Regions from separate parts of the Bacillus sp. KNSH39 genome, predicted to be linked through region 2. Evidence: a T-box and tRNA genes for the amino acid it is inferred to sense, from the RefSeq annotation. Region 2 holds a T-box; the other regions hold tRNA genes.
The links. The T-box of region 2 lies ahead of serS (serine--tRNA ligase). A T-box ahead of a tRNA ligase gene usually reads a tRNA of that ligase, here a tRNA-Ser.
Positions count from the first base shown of each region.

Region 1 (4,130 bases), 730 kb from region 2:
AGCCATTGAAACCGGAGCGCTAGCTTCGGTGGAGGCGCTGGTGGGATACCGCCCTGACTGTATTGAAATTCTAACCTACGGGTCTTATCGACCCGGGAGACAGTGTCAGGTGGGCAGTTTGACTGGGGCGGTCGCCTCCTAAAGTGTAACGGAGGCGCCCAAAGGTTCCCTCAGAATGGTTGGAAATCATTCGTAGAGTGCAAAGGCATAAGGGAGCTTGACTGCGAGACCTACAAGTCGAGCAGGGACGAAAGTCGGGCTTAGTGATCCGGTGGTTCCGCATGGAAGGGCCATCGCTCAACGGATAAAAGCTACCCCGGGGATAACAGGCTTATCTCCCCCAAGAGTCCACATCGACGGGGAGGTTTGGCACCTCGATGTCGGCTCATCGCATCCTGGGGCTGTAGTCGGTCCCAAGGGTTGGGCTGTTCGCCCATTAAAGCGGTACGCGAGCTGGGTTCAGAACGTCGTGAGACAGTTCGGTCCCTATCCGTCGTGGGCGTAGGAAATTTGAGAGGAGCTGTCCTTAGTACGAGAGGACCGGGATGGACGCACCGCTGGTGTACCAGTTGTTCTGCCAAGGGCATAGCTGGGTAGCTATGTGCGGAAGGGATAAGTGCTGAAAGCATCTAAGCATGAAGCCCCCCTCAAGATGAGATTTCCCATAGCGTAAGCTAGTAAGATCCCTGAAAGATGATCAGGTTGATAGGTTCGAGGTGGAAGCATGGTGACATGTGGAGCTGACGAATACTAATAGATCGAGGACTTAACCATATAATATGTAGCAAATGTTATCTAGTTTTGAAAGAATATAAAAAACTTGTTGACTTTCGAGGTCAAATGAGTTACAATGATTCTTGTCTTAAATGAATACAGTCTGGTAATGATGGCAGAGAGGTCACACCCGTTCCCATACCGAACACGGAAGTTAAGCTCTCTAGCGCCGATGGTAGTTGGGACCTTGTCCCTGTGAGAGTAGGACGTTGCCAGGCAAAATGGAGGATTAGCTCAGCTGGGAGAGCACCTGCCTTACAAGCAGGGGGTCGGCGGTTCGATCCCGTCATCCTCCACCATATATGTCGGAGGGGTAGCGAAGTGGCTAAACGCGGCGGACTGTAAATCCGCTCCTTCGGGTTCGGCAGTTCGAATCTGCCCCCCTCCACCATTCTTAATTAATGGGCTATAGCCAAGCGGTAAGGCAACGGACTTTGACTCCGTCATGCGCTGGTTCGAATCCAGCTAGCCCAGCCATTAAGAGCCATTAGCTCAGTTGGTAGAGCATCTGACTTTTAATCAGAGGGTCGAAGGTTCGAGTCCTTCATGGCTCACCATTTTAATGAAATATGCGGGTGTGGCGGAATTGGCAGACGCACTAGACTTAGGATCTAGCGCCTTTGGCGTGGGGGTTCGACTCCCTTCACCCGCACTTTTAATAAAATAACTCATACATGTCTTGCGGAAGTAGTTCAGTGGTAGAATACAACCTTGCCAAGGTTGGGGTCGCGGGTTCGAATCCCGTCTTCCGCTCCAATTTTCAATATGACATGCCGGGGTGGCGGAACAGGCAGACGCACAGGACTTAAAATCCTGCGGTGGGTGACCACCGTGCGGGTTCGACCCCCGCCCTCGGCACCATATGCGCCCGTAGCTCAATTGGATAGAGCGTTTGACTACGGATCAAGAGGTTAGGGGTTCGACTCCTCTCGGGCGCGCTTTTATTAACGGGAAGTGGCTCAGCTTGGTAGAGCACCTGGTTTGGGACCAGGGGGTCGCAGGTTCAAATCCTGTCTTCCCGATATTCCCAAAAAACATGGGGCCTTAGCTCAGCTGGGAGAGCGCCTGCCTTGCACGCAGGAGGTCAGCGGTTCGATCCCGCTAGGCTCCACTTTATTTAATATATGTCTCGGAGGTATACCCAAGTTCGGCTGAAGGGATCGGTCTTGAAAACCGACAGGCGGTGAGAATCGCGCGGGGGTTCGAATCCCTCTACCTCCTCCATTTTTTCTTTAATGGCTTAGACATATAATAATAAAATATTTATTTTTTCCTTCATGGAGGTATACCCAAGTTCGGCTGAAGGGATCGGTCTTGAAAACCGACAGGCGGCGAGAGTCGCGCGGGGGTTCGAATCCCTCTACCTCCTCCATTTTTAAAACTTTATATTGTCGCGGGGTGGAGCAGCACGGTAGCTCGTCGGGCTCATAACCCGAAGGTCGCAGGTTCAAATCCTGTCCCCGCAACCAAATGGTCCCGTGGTGTAGTGGTTAACATGCCTGCCTGTCACGCAGGAGATCGCCGGTTCGACCCCGGTCGGGACCGCCATTTATGTTGGCTCGGTAGCTCAGTCGGTAGAGCAGAGGACTGAAAATCCTCGTGTCGGCGGTTCGATTCCGTCCCGAGCCACCATTTTTTTATGCCGGCTTAGCTCAATTGGTAGAGCAACTGACTTGTAATCAGTAGGTTGGGGGTTCAAGTCCTCTAGCCGGCATCATTTAGGGGCATAGTTTAAAGGTAGAACTGAGGTCTCCAAAACCTCCAGTGTGGGTTCGATTCCTACTGCCCCTGTAAAGTATATGGGCCTATAGCTCAGCTGGTTAGAGCGCACGCCTGATAAGCGTGAGGTCGATGGTTCGAGTCCATTTAGGCCCACCATATATTATTCCGCAGTAGCTCAGTGGTAGAGCTATCGGCTGTTAACCGATCGGTCGTAGGTTCGAGTCCTACCTGCGGAGCCATGGCCCGTTGGTCAAGTGGTTAAGACACCGCCCTTTCACGGCGGTAACACGGGTTCGAATCCCGTACGGGTCATACCAAAAAGAGTCAGCATTATGCTGGCTCTTTTTTATTTTGTTAATCCTTTTTATTACGTTACTTTCCAGAAATAAATAAAGGAATTTTGGAAAAGCTATGGTATGTATAAAAAGGAGGAAATCATAATGACACGAGTGAGAGACTTAATGAGTACCCATATTGTACATTGTACACCGCTAGACAATGTATATGAGGCAGCTGTAAAAATGAAGGAAGAATCGATTGGATTAATTCCTGTTGTTGAAAATGAGCAAGTTGTTGGGCTTGTTACTGATCGTGATTTAGTCGTTCGAGGGATTGCTGAAAAACATCCTGGATCTAATAAGATTACAAATGTAATGACAACAAATATTATCTCAGTTTCTCCAAATGATTCTATTGAAAAAGCTACAGAGCTAATGGCACAGCATCAAATTAGACGATTACCAGTAGTTGATAGTGGTCAACTTATTGGCATGTTAGCACTAGGAGATTTAGCTATAAGGGAATCAGCAGATGATCAAGCTGGATTTGCCTTGAGCGAAATCTCAGAGCGTACAGAGTAAATTGAAACTTTCATTAACCGAGAGTTTAATGGTCACTCATAAAGAGCTAAATTATATATAAATTTCAGATACATTATTCTAGTATATATGGATTAAACTAATATGTTAGCGTGATGTATCTGAGACATTATATAATAAGTATGTGGTTAATAATTTCGACATTTTTTTAAAATTTGTTATTCTTAATTTTTAATAAGAGAAAAGATGATATACTGATAGATATAAGTATTATGAGAGATTTTGAATATAACAATATTAATTTTTAGTGGTGCGATAATAAATTAATATTTCCTACATAGATGAAAAGGGAAGGGGAATTATATGAAGGCTGTACAGGGCGATCCAAATTGGAATTTGGTTACAGATACATATATAGAACCAAATAATTTCGCTGAATTATTTTCTTTGCTTGTACCTTGTCACCCAAAAGGTGAGGGGAAAGAACGAACTATATTAGTATGGAAAGAGAAAGAATTTTATAAAGAAGAAAATTTAGCGGCATTTATCGTATATGGCATGAATAAAGCAAAGAAATTACCGCAGTTTCATAAAGATGAAATTCCAACTTTAGTGCGTATTCTTCGCTTATGCCAAGAGATTGGTTGGTATGAAGAGGCAAATGATTTTATGATAGCGCAAGGATTAGCTGAGTTTGTTCATACTTCATTGGAATATGAAACATGGGATCTTTTGACGCAATCAGTTGCTTTAAATTATTTAATTATTAAATATCGTATAGGTGAATTGACAGATAGGGATATTGAAATTTGGGAT
Region 1 covers NZ_JBQXYO010000001.1:4,601,620-4,605,749, forward strand. The annotation lists rRNA gene ACUL40_RS23410 (23S ribosomal RNA) at 1-774, shown strand, start outside; rRNA gene rrf (5S ribosomal RNA) at 877-992, shown strand; tRNA gene ACUL40_RS23420 (tRNA-Val) at 998-1,073, shown strand; tRNA gene ACUL40_RS23425 (tRNA-Tyr) at 1,082-1,165, shown strand; tRNA gene ACUL40_RS23430 (tRNA-Gln) at 1,177-1,251, shown strand; tRNA gene ACUL40_RS23435 (tRNA-Lys) at 1,256-1,331, shown strand; tRNA gene ACUL40_RS23440 (tRNA-Leu) at 1,346-1,426, shown strand; tRNA gene ACUL40_RS23445 (tRNA-Gly) at 1,456-1,530, shown strand; tRNA gene ACUL40_RS23450 (tRNA-Leu) at 1,547-1,635, shown strand; tRNA gene ACUL40_RS23455 (tRNA-Arg) at 1,639-1,712, shown strand; tRNA gene ACUL40_RS23460 (tRNA-Pro) at 1,723-1,796, shown strand; tRNA gene ACUL40_RS23465 (tRNA-Ala) at 1,813-1,885, shown strand; tRNA gene ACUL40_RS23470 (tRNA-Ser) at 1,906-1,998, shown strand; tRNA gene ACUL40_RS23475 (tRNA-Ser) at 2,054-2,146, shown strand; tRNA gene ACUL40_RS23480 (tRNA-Met) at 2,167-2,243, shown strand; tRNA gene ACUL40_RS23485 (tRNA-Asp) at 2,247-2,322, shown strand; tRNA gene ACUL40_RS23490 (tRNA-Phe) at 2,331-2,406, shown strand; tRNA gene ACUL40_RS23495 (tRNA-Thr) at 2,416-2,488, shown strand; tRNA gene ACUL40_RS23500 (tRNA-Trp) at 2,495-2,565, shown strand; tRNA gene ACUL40_RS23505 (tRNA-Ile) at 2,576-2,652, shown strand; tRNA gene ACUL40_RS23510 (tRNA-Asn) at 2,661-2,735, shown strand; tRNA gene ACUL40_RS23515 (tRNA-Glu) at 2,737-2,808, shown strand; gene ACUL40_RS23520 (CBS domain-containing protein) at 2,937-3,356, shown strand; gene ACUL40_RS23525 (DUF3965 domain-containing protein) at 3,678-4,130, shown strand, end outside.
Region 1: it encodes a tRNA-Ser, which carries the amino acid that the T-box ahead of serS (serine--tRNA ligase) is inferred to sense. The anticodon was not compared.

Region 2 (4,130 bases):
TGATGAATGACAAATCGAAAGAACTAGGGTTAAAAAATTATAAATTTGTCAATTCTACAGGTTTAACGAATAAAGATTTAAAGGGAATGCATCCTGAAGGAACAACAGCGGATGAAGAAAATAAAATGTCTGCAAAGGATGTTGCAACTTTAGCACAACATTTAATTAAAGATTATCCAAAAGTGTTAGATACAGCAAAAATCCCTAAAAAAGAATTCCGTCCAGAAAAAGAGAAGTTTGGAATGTCGAACTGGAACTGGATGTTAAAGGGCTTAGTTAAAGAATATGATGGCGTAGATGGCCTAAAAACAGGCTCAACTCCAGAAGCAGGAGATTGCTTCACTGGTACGGTTGAAAGAAACGGAATGCGTTTTATTTCTGTAGTTATTAAAACAAGTTCTCATACAGCACGTTTTGATGAAACAAAGAAGCTATATGATTATGGATTTGCTAACTTTGAAGTGAAACAAATGTATAAAAAAGGTTCTTCAGTAAAAGGACAAGAAACAGTACGAGTAGAAAATGCGAAAGATAAAGATGTAGCAGTTCAAACGAAACAAGCTATTTCACTTCCAGTGCCAAAAGGAAGTAAAGATGTTTATAAAACAGAATTAAAAGAATCAAGTAAGGGACAAGAAGCACCTATTAAAAAGGGAGCTGCGCTTGGTCAAATGGTAATTACGCCAAAAGATACAAACGACCCTGGATTTTTAACTGGTAAGTCACTGCAAGTGGATCTTGTAACGACATCTGAAGTAGAAGAAGCAAACTGGTTTACTCGTGCTATGCGCGGAATTGGTTCATTCTTTAGTGGTATGTGGAATAGTGCTGTTGATACAGTAAAAGGTTGGTTTTAAAAGCTCCTCACGATAGGAGCTTTTTTTATTCCTATTTTTCATACCGACTTTATGAAAAAGTAGTAGACAAGCATCTGATAGTTAGTGGTAGAATGTAAGAGTATTCTTAATTTTCGCCTTTAACGGGGGAAAGCAATTCACCTAGGGGGGTTTTTGTACATGACAAATGTAACAGGGACAGAACGTGTAAAACGTGGAATGGCAGAAATGCAAAAAGGCGGCGTTATTATGGACGTAGTTAACGCTGAACAAGCAAAAATTGCAGAAGAGGCAGGCGCAGTTGCCGTTATGGCATTAGAGCGTGTACCAGCAGATATTCGTGCAGCAGGTGGCGTTTCTCGTATGGCAGACCCAACAATTGTTGAAGAAGTTATGGGTGCGGTGTCAATTCCGGTTATGGCAAAATGCCGTATCGGTCACCTTGTAGAAGCACGTGTATTAGAATCATTAGGGGTAGACTATATCGATGAGAGTGAAGTATTAACTCCTGCTGATGAAGTATACCATTTAAATAAACGTGATTACACAGTTCCATTTGTATGTGGTTGCCGTGATATCGGAGAAGCTGCACGTCGTATTGCAGAAGGTGCATCTATGCTTCGTACAAAAGGTGAACCAGGAACAGGAAACATTGTAGAGGCAGTGCGTCATATGCGCCAAGTCAATGCAGAAATCCGTCAAGTTGCGAGTCTACGTGAAGATGAGTTAATGACATATGCAAAAAATACTGGCGCTCCTTACGAAGTATTACTTGAAATTAAACGTCTTGGTCGCTTACCAGTTGTAAACTTTGCGGCAGGTGGTGTAGCAACACCAGCAGATGCAGCATTAATGATGCAACTTGGTGCTGATGGGGTATTTGTTGGATCTGGTATCTTCAAATCAGAAAACCCAGAGAAATTTGCACGTGCAATCGTTGAAGCAACGACTCATTATGAAGATTACGAACTAATTGCAAGCCTTTCTAAAGGATTAGGTAATGCAATGAAGGGTGTCGAAATTTCAACGTTATTACCAGAACAACGCATGCAAGAGCGTGGATGGTAATTAAAGGAGAACTTTAAAATGGTGAAAATCGGTGTACTAGGTCTTCAAGGTGCAGTTCGTGAGCATGTAAAATCAGTTGAAGCAAGTGGTGCAGAAGCTGTTGTTGTAAAGCGTATAGAGCAACTTGAAGAGATTGATGGTCTTATTTTACCGGGCGGTGAAAGTACAACAATGCGCCGTCTTATTGATAAGTATGCTTTCATGGAACCACTTCGTACATTTGCAAAGTCTGGTAAACCAATGTTTGGTACATGTGCAGGGATGATTCTTCTTGCGAAAACACTTATTGGCTATGAAGAAGCACATATTGGTGCTATGGATATTACAGTTGAGCGCAATGCGTTCGGACGCCAAAAGGATAGTTTTGAGGCTGCGCTTTCAATTGAAGGCGTGGGTGAAGACTTCGTTGGTGTATTTATCCGTGCGCCGTATGTTGTAGAAGTAGCTGATAATGTTGAAGTGCTTTCTAAGCATGGTGACCGAATGGTAGCGGTAAGACAAGATCAGTTTTTAGCTGCTTCATTCCATCCGGAATTAACAGATGATCATCGTGTGACAGCATACTTTGTTGAAATGGTAAAAGAAGCGAAAATGAAAAAAGTTGTATAAGTAACTTGCAACTTGTATAAGATTATAGTAAATTGATGGTAACAATTTTATAAAATAAGCGTGTTGATAGGAAATAGTAACAAATGTCGTTTCTTATAGAGAGTCGATGGTTGGTGGAAATCGATAGAAACAGTTTGTGAATCCATCCTGGAATGGAATGTGGAATATCTTTTGGATTAGTAAGCATTCCCGGTGAAGAGCCGTTATTTCTACTTGAGAGGAAAGCGGTAATGCTTTCAACTAGGGTGGCAACGCGGGTTAACTCCCGTCCCTTTATATAGGGACGGGAGTTTTTTGTGTTTTATAAAATAAAAGGAGGAGTATATAATGCTTGATATTAAATTTTTACGTACAAACTTTGAAGAAGTAAAAGCGAAATTACAGCATAGAGGCGAAGATTTAACTGATTTCGGACGTTTTGAAGAATTGGATACGAGAAGAAGAGAACTACTTGTTCAGACAGAAGAATTAAAAAGTAAACGTAACGAAGTATCTCAACAAATTTCTGTATTAAAGCGCGAAAAGAAAGATGCAGAAGCTCTAATTTTAGAAATGCGTGAAGTTGGAGAAAAAGTAAAGGATCTTGATAACGAACTTCGTACAGTTGAAGAAGACTTAGAAAGATTAATGTTATCTATTCCAAATATCCCTCATGAATCTGCTCCAGTTGGTGAAACAGAGGATGATAATGTAGTAGCACGTACTTGGGGAGAAGTGAAAGAATTTACTTATGAGCCAAAACCACATTGGGATCTTGCTACTGATTTAGGAATTTTAGATTTTGAACGCGCTGGGAAAGTAACAGGAAGCCGCTTCGTATTTTACAAAGGTGCTGGTGCAAGATTAGAGCGTGCTTTAATTAGCTTTATGCTTGATCTTCATACTGATGAGCATGGATATGAAGAAGTATTACCTCCATATATGGTAAACCGTGCAAGTATGACAGGAACAGGACAACTTCCAAAGTTTGAAGAAGATGCATTCCGTATTGAAAGTGAAGATTACTTCTTAATTCCAACAGCTGAAGTACCTGTAACGAATATGCATCGTGATGAGATTTTAAATAAAGAGCAATTGCCTATAAGATATGCTGCATTTAGCTCTTGCTTCCGTTCTGAAGCAGGTTCAGCTGGGCGTGACACACGTGGTTTAATTCGCCAGCATCAGTTCAATAAAGTAGAGCTTGTGAAGTTCGTAAAACCAGAAGATTCTTATGAAGAGTTAGAAAAGTTAACAAATGATGCAGAACGCGTGTTACAATTATTAGAGTTGCCATATCGCGTTATGAGCATGTGCACAGGCGATTTAGGATTTACAGCAGCGAAGAAATACGATATTGAAGTATGGATTCCAAGCTATGGCACATATCGTGAAATTTCTTCTTGTAGTAATTTTGAAGCTTTCCAAGCGAGACGTGCAAATATCCGTTTCCGCCGTGAACCAAATGGAAAACCAGAACATGTTCATACATTAAATGGATCTGGTCTTGCAATTGGACGTACGGTTGCAGCTATTTTAGAGAACTACCAACAAGAAGATGGTACAATTATAATTCCAGAAGTTCTTCGCCCTTATATGGGAGGAAAAACAGTTATTAAGTAAATTTAAACATTCATC
Region 2 covers NZ_JBQXYO010000001.1:3,875,889-3,880,018, forward strand. The annotation lists gene dacA (D-alanyl-D-alanine carboxypeptidase DacA) at 1-857, shown strand, start outside; gene pdxS (pyridoxal 5'-phosphate synthase lyase subunit PdxS) at 1,017-1,904, shown strand; gene pdxT (pyridoxal 5'-phosphate synthase glutaminase subunit PdxT) at 1,923-2,513, shown strand; T-box leader at 2,568-2,789, shown strand; gene serS (serine--tRNA ligase) at 2,841-4,115, shown strand.

Region 3 (4,130 bases), 620 kb from region 2:
ACGGAGATCTTAATAAAGATGGTATTGTCGACGAAAAAGATATTCGCTTCGTTGAAAAGAACTTCTTGAAAAAAGGGCCAGATGCATCTAAATCACAAACACCTGTAGAAAAATCAAAAAGCGGTACACTGGCAGATATTTTAAAGAAATTAGGATTAACGCCTAAAAAATAATAAAGTGAAACTTTAATCAATTGAGATTTTACTGCCCGGCAAATAGCGGAATAATAAAGAGCACTCTACGTAAAATAGAGTGCTCTTTTTCTATAAACGACCCTTATCCAGCAAAAGGGGTATATTGGGGATATACAAGGGAAACCGGAAAAGGAATTTATATTAAATTATATAAGTTCAGAGGTAAGAAGCAGTTTCCCACCTCTGAACTATTTAGCAATTATTATAGTACTGGTGCCATTGTTTCTTTTAATACTTTTACAGAATGAGCGAACTTCGCTTTTTCATCTTCATTTAGCTCAAGTTCTACGATTTCACGTACACCTTCGCGGTTAATTACAGCTGGAACACCTACGTAAGCATCTTTCTCGCCGTATTGACCTTCAAGGTATGCAGATACAGTTAATACGCTGTTCTCGTTGTTTAAGATTGCTTTAGTTACACGAAGTAGTGACATACCGATTCCGTAGTAAGTTGCACCTTTACGCTCGATGATATGGTAAGCTGCATCACGTACGTTTTCGAAGATTTTGTCTAAGTCTTCTTGTTTGTACTGTTCGTTGTTAGCTAAGATTGTTTCTAATTTTTGTACACCGATAGTAGCGTGGCTCCATACTGGAAGTTCAGTGTCACCGTGTTCACCAACGATGTAAGCATGAACGTTACGTGGATCTACATCTAAGTAGTCACCTAACATGTAACGGAAACGAGCAGAGTCTAAAGTAGTACCAGAACCGATTACGCGCTCTTTCGGTAAACCAGATTCTTTCCAAGTTACGTAAGTTAAAATATCAACTGGGTTAGTTGCGATTAAGAAGATTCCATCGAATCCGCTATCCATAATGCCTCGAACGATTTGTTTAAAGATCTTTGTATTTTTCTCAACTAAGTCTAAACGAGTTTCACCTGGCTTTTGTGGTAACCCAGCAGTGATAACAACTAAATCTGCATCTTTACAATCTGCATAGCTACCGCTCCAAACTTTTGTTGGTGATGGAGAGAATGGTACCGCATGGCTTAAGTCCATTGCTTCCCCTTCTGCTTTTGCTTCATTAACATCTACTAATACGAATTCTTCAGCTACACCTTGGTTGATCATTGAGTAAGCGTAACTACAACCTACAGCTCCTGTTCCTACTAATACTACACGATTGATACCTTTTTTCATGGTAATTTCCCCTCTCTATTGTTCACATATATTTTTTTATGATTGTTTAAGTAATTAATTAAAATACTAATTTAATGTTGTTTAACTTCTTTACATTCATATTGTAGCACGTATTATTGTGAATTACTTCACAAATTATGACCTATTTGTGAACTTTTTCACATAGAGTGTAAAGTTATTGGAATAGGTGTGGAATCCATTTCAATGGAGGCGTTTTCTTTAGATTGTGAAAGGGATTTTCTTGTGGTTTTTGTCGGTAAGTGAAATTATACCAGCGATTTTTAGAATATATCGACCGTAACTCCAAATATATCAGCGATTATTAAAATTTATCGATCGTAACTCAAATTATATCAGCGATTTTTGCAATATATCGACTTACCGACAAAACTCGACAATACTGACAACATAAAAAAGCTGTCTTCAGTAGATCACAGCTATTGAGAGAAAGCAGCTTCTTCTATATATTATTTATTTTCCACAGTAGCTCCCAGATGCATTTTCATCGGTTTCTCCAAGTGTAGGAGGCTACAGCCATACAGCTGGGGTAAAAGTTCAAGTTGAAGTTAATTCCTTCATATTCATACAGGTCCAAATAATTAACATGATTGTATTTACCGCTCTCTATGTACCCAACTGCAACAGCGAATACTTCATATTTCTTCTATTGCATAAAAAAGCAGACTATCCAAAGTCCATTTTTATACAACAAAAAAGAGATAGCAGATTATGCTATCTCTTTTAGTATGACCCGTACGGGATTCGAACCCGTGTTACCGCCGTGAAAGGGCGGTGTCTTAACCACTTGACCAACGGGCCAGTTCTGGCAGAGAAGAAGGGATTCGAACCCTCGCACCGCGTTCGCGATCTACTCCCTTAGCAGGGGAGCCCCTTGAGCCACTTGGGTACTTCTCTATAAATATGGCTCCGCAGGTAGGACTCGAACCTACGACCGATCGGTTAACAGCCGATAGCTCTACCACTGAGCTACTGCGGAACAATTATGGTGGGCCTAAATGGACTCGAACCATCGACCTCACGCTTATCAGGCGTGCGCTCTAACCAGCTGAGCTATAGGCCCATAATTGAAAAGCGGGTGAAGAGAATCGAACTCTCGACCAGAGCTTGGAAGGCTCTTGTTTTACCACTAAACTACACCCGCATTAAATTGTAAATGGTGAGCCATGAAGGACTCGAACCTTCGACCCTCTGATTAAAAGTCAGATGCTCTACCAACTGAGCTAATGGCTCATTTTGAAAGTGGTGCCGACTAGAGGACTTGAACCCCCAACCTACTGATTACAAGTCAGTTGCTCTACCAATTGAGCTAAGTCGGCTTGCGTTTTCAAAATGGTGGCTCGGGACGGAATCGAACCGCCGACACGAGGATTTTCAGTCCTCTGCTCTACCGACTGAGCTACCGAGCCTTTATGTAAAAATGGCGGTCCCGACCGGGGTCGAACCGGCGATCTCCTGCGTGACAGGCAGGCATGTTAACCACTACACCACGGGACCATTTGGTTGCGGGGACAGGATTTGAACCTGCGACCTTCGGGTTATGAGCCCGACGAGCTACCGTGCTGCTCCACCCCGCGATGATAAAATATTTACTTTAGAAAAAATGGAGGAGGTAGAGGGATTCGAACCCCCGCGCGACTCTCGCCGCCTGTCGGTTTTCAAGACCGATCCCTTCAGCCGAACTTGGGTATACCTCCGAGATATATACGTCTAATGGTGGACCTTGTAGGACTCGAACCTACGACCGGACGGTTATGAGCCGTCTGCTCTAACCAGCTGAGCTAAAGGTCCTTTATGGTAGCGGCGGAGGGGATCGAACCCCCGACCTCACGGGTATGAACCGTACGCTCTAGCCAGCTGAGCTACACCGCCATAAATGATATTAATATAAGTGGAGCCTAGCGGGATCGAACCGCTGACCTCCTGCGTGCAAGGCAGGCGCTCTCCCAGCTGAGCTAAGGCCCCATGTTTTTTAGGAATATCGGGAAGACAGGATTTGAACCTGCGACCCCCTGGTCCCAAACCAGGTGCTCTACCAAGCTGAGCCACTTCCCGTTAATAAAAGCGCGCCCGAGAGGAGTCGAACCCCTAACCTCTTGATCCGTAGTCAAACGCTCTATCCAATTGAGCTACGGGCGCATATGGTGCCGAGGGCGGGGGTCGAACCCGCACGGTGGTCACCCACCGCAGGATTTTAAGTCCTGTGCGTCTGCCTGTTCCGCCACCCCGGCATGTCATATTGAAAATTGGAGCGGAAGACGGGATTCGAACCCGCGACCCCAACCTTGGCAAGGTTGTATTCTACCACTGAACTACTTCCGCAAGACATGTATGAGTTATTTAATTAAAAGTGCGGGTGAAGGGAGTCGAACCCCCACGCCAAAGGCGCCAGATCCTAAGTCTGGTGCGTCTGCCAATTCCGCCACACCCGCATATTAATTTATTTAAGAAAAATGGGGCGACTGATGGGAATCGAACCCACGAATGCCGGAGCCACAATCCGGTGCGTTAACCACTTCGCCACAACCGCCATGATTTCTGGTGCCGACTAGAGGACTTGAACCCCCAACCTACTGATTACAAGTCAGTTGCTCTACCAATTGAGCTAAGTCGGCTAAATGGTGGAGGATGACGGGATCGAACCGCCGACCCCCTGCTTGTAAGGCAGGTGCTCTCCCAGCTGAGCTAATCCTCCATTTGCCTGGCAACGTCCTACTCTCACAGGGACAAGGTCCCAACTACCATCGGCGCTAGAGAGCTTAACTTCCGTG
Region 3 covers NZ_JBQXYO010000001.1:3,255,492-3,259,621, forward strand. The annotation lists gene ACUL40_RS16650 (S8 family serine peptidase) at 1-173, shown strand, start outside; gene ACUL40_RS16655 (L-lactate dehydrogenase) at 397-1,341, opposite strand; tRNA gene ACUL40_RS16660 (tRNA-Glu) at 2,089-2,160, opposite strand; tRNA gene ACUL40_RS16665 (tRNA-Ser) at 2,166-2,256, opposite strand; tRNA gene ACUL40_RS16670 (tRNA-Asn) at 2,264-2,338, opposite strand; tRNA gene ACUL40_RS16675 (tRNA-Ile) at 2,346-2,422, opposite strand; tRNA gene ACUL40_RS16680 (tRNA-Gly) at 2,433-2,503, opposite strand; tRNA gene ACUL40_RS16685 (tRNA-Lys) at 2,517-2,592, opposite strand; tRNA gene ACUL40_RS16690 (tRNA-Thr) at 2,603-2,678, opposite strand; tRNA gene ACUL40_RS16695 (tRNA-Phe) at 2,693-2,768, opposite strand; tRNA gene ACUL40_RS16700 (tRNA-Asp) at 2,781-2,856, opposite strand; tRNA gene ACUL40_RS16705 (tRNA-Met) at 2,860-2,936, opposite strand; tRNA gene ACUL40_RS16710 (tRNA-Ser) at 2,964-3,056, opposite strand; tRNA gene ACUL40_RS16715 (tRNA-Ile) at 3,074-3,150, opposite strand; tRNA gene ACUL40_RS16720 (tRNA-Met) at 3,155-3,231, opposite strand; tRNA gene ACUL40_RS16725 (tRNA-Ala) at 3,252-3,324, opposite strand; tRNA gene ACUL40_RS16730 (tRNA-Pro) at 3,341-3,414, opposite strand; tRNA gene ACUL40_RS16735 (tRNA-Arg) at 3,425-3,498, opposite strand; tRNA gene ACUL40_RS16740 (tRNA-Leu) at 3,502-3,590, opposite strand; tRNA gene ACUL40_RS16745 (tRNA-Gly) at 3,607-3,681, opposite strand; tRNA gene ACUL40_RS16750 (tRNA-Leu) at 3,711-3,791, opposite strand; tRNA gene ACUL40_RS16755 (tRNA-His) at 3,814-3,889, opposite strand; tRNA gene ACUL40_RS16760 (tRNA-Thr) at 3,899-3,974, opposite strand; tRNA gene ACUL40_RS16765 (tRNA-Val) at 3,979-4,054, opposite strand; rRNA gene rrf (5S ribosomal RNA) at 4,059-4,130, opposite strand, start outside.
Region 3: it encodes a tRNA-Ser, which carries the amino acid that the T-box ahead of serS (serine--tRNA ligase) is inferred to sense. The anticodon was not compared.